2 regions of the Bacillus haynesii genome follow, and region 1 is predicted to be linked to the other one. Evidence: predicted binding sites of a transcription regulator. Region 1 holds the regulator's gene; the other holds the start of a gene.

Region 1 (3,209 bases):
GCCGATTTTTCATCTCCAAGCGGTTTGTCCATGATCTCCATCCGTTCAAGCTGCTTTCGTCTGCTCTGCGCCCGTTTCGTCGTCGAAGCTCTTGCCAGGTTCCGGTCGACGAACTCCTGCAGTTTGGCGATTTCGTCCTGCTGCTTTTCGTAAAGCTTTGTTTCCCTTTCCAGCTGCTCGGCTTTTAATTGGAGATAAGAGCTGTAGTTCCCGATATATTTTTTGCTTTGTGCCCGGGTAATCTCGTAAACTTGGGTAACCACTTTGTCAAGAAAGTACCTGTCATGGGAAACGATTAAAATCGCTCCGCTGTAGTTTTGTAAATATTGTTCAAGCCATGTCAGGGTATCGATATCCAAGTGGTTTGTCGGTTCGTCCAAGATGAGGAGGTCCGGTTTTGTCAAAAGCATTTTTCCGAGGGCAAGCCTTGTTTTTTGACCTCCGCTTAAGTCCTGAACGCGGACGGAGTCATCAAATCCCGCAAAGCCGAGCCCGTGCATAACGGATCTGACTTCTGCTTCATATTGGTAGCCGCCTTTGTCCTTGAACTCCTGCTGAAGCCTGTCATACGTCTTCATCAATGATTCAAGCTTGTCCGGTCCGGCTTGCGCCATCTTTTCCTCGATCGCGCGCATTTCTTTTTCCATTTTTTTTAGAAAATCAAATACCGACAGCAATTCCTCTTTAAGCGTCAGCTTGGAATCGAGGCCGGAATGCTGGTCAAGGTAGCCCATCGTCAAATCCTTCGGTTTGATAATGTCCCCCTTTTCATATGAAAGCTTTCCTGCGATAATCTTTAGGAGAGTCGATTTTCCGGCGCCGTTGCGTCCGACGATCGCAATCCGGTCCCGAGATCTGACTTCGAGTTTTATATTCGTTAAAATCGTATCGGCTCCAAACGATTTTGAAAGCTGGTTCACTTGTAAAATCATCATGATCTTTCACCTCTTGTCTGCTATTTTAAGTGTAGCTTATCACCGCGCAGTCAGCAAACAATTAAGTGAAGTCTGGAAGATTTTAGCCGAAGAAAAAGACAGAACGAAAAAAATAGTGTATGATCGTTATAAGGAGAGTTAAGAACATGAATGAGTTTACACATTTTAATGAACAAGGCAGAGCCAAGATGGTTGATATAAGCGAAAAGGAAGCTTCAGTGCGCACAGCTGCGGCTGTTTCAAGCGTGTCAATGAATCGAAAAGTACATGAAAAAATCAAAAACCGGGAAATCGGAAAAGGCGATGTATTGGCGGTGGCGCAAGTGGCCGGAATCATGGCCGCAAAACAGACATCCGCCATCATCCCGATGTGCCACCCAATCGCTCTGAAAGGAGTCGACATCACCTTTCGTTGGGAGGAGAAAGAACAGAAGAGCATCCTGCATATTCAATCTAAAGTCAAGACCAAAGGGAGCACAGGTGTGGAAATGGAAGCGTTAACTTCCGCCTCCGTATGTGCGCTGACCGTATATGACATGTGCAAAGCGGCGGATAAGGGAATGGTGATAGGACCGACCTTTCTTCTCGAAAAGACAGGCGGGAAAAACGGTGACTATAAAAGGGAAAAAGCTGATGTAGACATGGAGGATTAGTTTATGAACATGGATCATTCAAAAATTCCGCAAGCGACAGCGAAACGGCTGCCATTATACTATCGTTTTTTAAAAAACCTTCATGCATCCGGAAAACAGCGTGTATCTTCCGCTGAGTTGAGCGATGCCGTCAAAGTCGATTCCGCGACCATCCGCAGGGATTTCTCGTACTTCGGCGCGCTCGGAAAAAAAGGATACGGCTACAATGTCAATTATTTGCTGTCCTTTTTCAGAAAGACGCTTGATCAGGATGAAACGACGAACGTAACGCTCATTGGCGTGGGGAATTTGGGGACAGCCTTTCTCCATTACAATTTTATCAAAAACAATAATACAAAGATCGCCATGGCGTTTGACATCAATGAAGAAAAAATCGGAACCGAGGTCGGCGGCGTTCCCGTCTATGATCTGAATAAGCTTGAAGAGCATATGACGGATGATGATATCCCGGTCGCCATTTTGACGGTTCCAGCTCAAGCTGCACAGTCGATTACAGACAGGCTGGTGGCGCTTGGCATTAAAGGCATTCTTAATTTTACGCCGGCCCGCTTGAATGTGCCGGAACACATTCGCATTCATCATATAGATTTGGCGGTTGAACTTCAGTCGCTGGTGTATTTTCTGAAACATTATTCAATGCAGGAAAAGTAAAACGGAAAACGAAAAATAAAGGAAAGGGGGCAGGCTTTATGCCAATCGGTCCTGGAAGCTTTATTTTAATCGTCGTGGTGGCGCTATTGATATTCGGCCCGAAGAAACTTCCCGAGCTGGGAAGAGCGGCTGGAAACACGCTGCGGGAGTTTAAAAATGCGACAAAAGGTTTGGCTGACGACGATTCCGATAAAAAGAAAGAAGATCAGTAGGATAGGATGACATTTATGAAGGGAAAAGAAATGTCGCTGATAGAACATATCACAGAACTACGCAGACGGCTTGTGATCACTTTTTTCTTTTTTGTTTTATTTGTTGCGGCAGGCTTTTTTTTGGCAAAGCCGCTGATTATCTATCTGCAGCAGACGGATGAAGCGAAGCTGCTGACGCTTAACGCGTTTAAGCTGACCGATCCTTTATTTGTGTACGTGCAGTTTGCGTTCATCATCGGTGCCGTCTTGACTTCGCCGCTTGTTTTATACCAGCTGTGGGCTTTCATTAGCCCGGGGCTGTATGAAAAAGAACGAAAAGTGACGCTTAGCTATATTCCGGTATCGATCATTCTTTTTTTAGGCGGCATTGCCTTTTCTTACTTTATTTTATTTCCGTTTGTCGTGGACTTTATGACGAGAGTCTCAGATGATCTGAATGTTAACCAGGTCATCGGAATTCACGAATATTTTCAGTTTCTGCTTCAGTTGACGCTTCCTTTTGGCTTATTGTTTCAGATGCCTGTGGTCATCATGTTTATTACAAGGCTCGGGCTCGTGACGCCGATGTTTTTGGCGAAAATCAGAAAATACGCATATTTTGTGTTGTTCGTCATCGCGGCGCTCATTACACCGCCTGAGCTTTTGTCGCATTTAATGGTCTCAGTGCCATTGCTCATTCTTTATGAAATCAGTATCGTGATTTCAAGAATATCCTACAGGCAAGCGCAAAAAACAATGATTCAAGAGGAAAATCAAGC
Region 2 (3,209 bases), 1.4 Mb from region 1:
TCACAATATTTTTCGGGGAATTTTTGCGGATCACGGACAAGATTTCTTCGGCGTAAGGTTTAATGTCACGGTTCCAGTTGACATCGCCGTTCGGCTCGTTGGCAATTTCAAAAATGACGTTTGGCGTCTTGCCGTAAAGGCTCGACATTTCGTTGAAAAACTCTTTAGCTTTCGCTTTGTTTTGGTTTGGATTGCCATCGCTCAGTATGTGCCAGTCAATGATCACATAGATTCCGAGTTCTTTTGCCGCTTCGACGGCTTCCTTCACTTTGTTTTTAACCGACGGATTGTCAATATAGCCGCCTTCAGCTGTATACATGGCCGCGCGGAAAACATTGATGCCCCAGTCGTCTCTCAGCCATTTTAAGGAGTCTTTGTTGACATAATCGCCATACCACTGCAGACCGTGAGAGCTGATTCCTTTCAGTTGAACCGCTTTTCCGTTTTGATTGACGAGCTTCGTACCTTTCAAGGTGAGCTGCCCGTTTACAGCAACGGGTGTTTTAGAAGCGGCAGACGCTTTAGGTGCTATGATACCGCTGATGCCGAGTGCCGCTACCATGAAACAAGCGATGAAGACAGAAATGGAACGTTTCATATATGACATTCTTTTTCCTCCAATGATGTTATTTTCCAAAAACACTTTTTCTGACAGACATTTTTCACTCCTTTCTTGGCCTGTAGCACAACTGATTGTAAAAAAACTATTCATCGATTGTCTATCAACCATATTTCTTGTTTTTTACCGCTTTAAAAATCTATCTATTTCCTCTTTTCGAATGAAATGGAAGGTCTGAGCGCTAATGATTAAAAGCTTAAAAAGTATGACCGGGGACTTTGCACATTCTTTTTCTCTCAATTCGAAATTTTAAAAACTGAAATCACTTCAATATGACGCCTCCTCTCTGCCTAACATGCGGCAGCCGGGAAAAAATCGCTGTAAAAAGTTCATAAAACCGACACGTTCTTCTCTGCTGTTTGTGTCACTTTATTGACAAAAAAATAAAACCATCCGCTTGGAATGGTTTACTTCTTTAAATCGGAGAAAAAGCCGACAAGTTTTGTTGCGACACCGACAAACGTTTCAAGAATTGCCTGCCCCCCGGCGACCGCCAAAATCAAAATCAACGGGAATATCGTTTTTGGGACAATCAGATATCCGACAGCAATGATCAAAGCGCACCATATCCCTGCGCACCAATAGCAATTCAGCAAATAGCCGAAGTTTGATTTCGGCACTTTTTTCGTTTCTACATGCCCTTGTTCATCAATCGTCTGCTTTTTCTTCATGAACGGTTTCCGGATAAACTCCGTGATCTTATCAAAAACAATCAAATGAGTTAACCGGTAACTGGCGAGAATCAGCATCGTAAATGTAAGCCAGGATATATGCTCCATTGCGGGCCTCCAACATGAAAAGTTATCTATAGCTATTTCCCGATTTCTTCTGACTTATTGCTTTTTCTGTCATTTTTTCAGAATGTGATGTAGATCACGATTTTCCTTCGGTGAACCCGTTACATTTAACCCATAGCATAAAAAACACTTCAGGAGGTTTTACAAATGGAAGCAGTTTTTAATCAAAACACAAAAACGGGTGATATTGTTACACGTTTTCCTAGAGCCAGCCGGCTGCTGAAAGAATATCGGATCGACTTTTGCTGCGGGGGTAACCGTCCGATCGGTGAAGCGATAAAAGAGCAGAATTTAAATGAAGAAGAGATTTTAGCTAGAATCAATACATTATATCAAGAGACAAAGGCATTAAACGAAAAAGAAACGAACTGGAGTGAAGCCCCGTATTCACAGCTGATCGACCATGTGATTCATACGCACCATGCTTACCTGTATGAGGTGCTTCCTGAACTGTCAGGCTTTGTTACAAAAGTATACCGAGTTCACGGCATCCATCATCCGGAGCTCGCCCAGGTCCATCAATTGTTCCATCAGCTGAAAACAGAACTCGAACATCACCTCTTCCAGGAAGAGGAACATATTTTCCCGAAAGTGATAGCCTATGAAGAGACGCGATCAATGGACCGCATAGCGGAAGCAGTTCAGGCGATCGACATCCTTGAACAAGAGCATGAAACCGCAGGCAAGATCCTCAAGGAACTGAGAAAAGTGACCAATGACTATACCCTTCCTGAAGGGGCATGCACAACATATACACTGACTTACTTAAAGCTTGATGAATTGGAAACTGATCTTTTTCAGCACATTCACCTGGAAAACAATATTTTGTTCCCGCGGCTTGAAGCGGAAGCTAATCAATAAAACAAAAAGACAGAGGATTTTACTTCCTCTGTCTTTTTGTTTATCTATTCATCTGAAGCAATGTCTTTAACAGGCAGCGCTTCTCCTTCCTGATGCGTCGGTTTGCGAAGATGGAATAATGCTCTGATGCTGAATATCACCAAAATCACGATTCCGGCTAAAAAGATCGTATCTGGCACGGCCCTCCAAGTCAGCAGCGTTTGCACCGCATCCTGCTGTAAAAACTCAGGCGCCCTTGAGCTCCAGTACCCGTCTTCAAACGCTTTTTTCAATTGAAGAAAACCGACAGGCAGCAAATTGATAAACACCATTCCGAACAGGCCGATGTTCAGCGACCAGCAGGCTATTTTCAGCCATTTATCATTCCATGCTTCTTTTTTGGTGATATTGCGCAGCGTATACAGCCAGACGGCAATGGCAAACATGCCGTACACGCCCATCATCGCCCCGTGCCCGTGAGCAGGTGTCAAGAACTGCCCGTGCTCAAAATAGCTGACGGCAGGCAGGTTAATCAAGAAGCCCAATACCCCTGCACCGACCAGATTCCAGATCGCCGTTGAAATCAAGAACCAGAACGTTGCTTTATACGGGAAGTGATGTCCGCCGTCTTTCATCATCTTGTATTGTTCGTAAGCTTCTAATACAAGCAGGGTAAGCGGGATAACTTCCAGACATGAGAAGACGGAACCGAGGCCGATCCAGACTTCGGAAGACCCGTTGTAATAGTAATGGTGCCCAATTCCGATGACTCCGCTCCCCAGCAGGATCGTCAATTGAAAATAGAGCGTTCTGACGGTCGACTTTTTCGTCACAAGGTTCATTTGCACGAGCAAAAAGCCGATGACCACGACGGCAAAAACTTCAAAAATCCCTTCCACCCAAAGATGGATGATCCACCACCGCCAAAAATCCGACATTGTAATATTAGTGCC

Evidence for each region. The regulator Rex, encoded in region 1, represses fermentation and respiration genes when NADH is low (regulators of the CRP and FNR family bind a similar motif). The targets are predictions, from matches to a motif close to TTGTGAAATATTTCACAA.
Region 2: ric (iron-sulfur cluster repair di-iron protein) is a predicted target of Rex. The motif match lies at 1,481-1,498, and genes of this name have one in related genera.

Annotation. Positions count from the first base shown of each region.
Region 1 covers NZ_CP059494.1:2,410,034-2,413,242, reverse strand. The annotation lists gene H2R00_RS11935 (ABC-F family ATP-binding cassette domain-containing protein) at 1-935, opposite strand, end outside; gene moaC (cyclic pyranopterin monophosphate synthase MoaC) at 1,082-1,588, shown strand; gene H2R00_RS11925 (redox-sensing transcriptional repressor Rex) at 1,592-2,239, shown strand; gene H2R00_RS11920 (twin-arginine translocase TatA/TatE family subunit) at 2,278-2,451, shown strand; gene tatC (twin-arginine translocase subunit TatC) at 2,458-3,209, shown strand, end outside.
Region 2 covers NZ_CP059494.1:1,054,693-1,057,901, forward strand. The annotation lists gene H2R00_RS05095 (cellulase family glycosylhydrolase) at 1-598, opposite strand, end outside; gene H2R00_RS05100 (DUF1360 domain-containing protein) at 1,027-1,398, opposite strand; gene ric (iron-sulfur cluster repair di-iron protein) at 1,564-2,277, shown strand; gene H2R00_RS05110 (nitric-oxide reductase large subunit) at 2,322-3,209, opposite strand, start outside.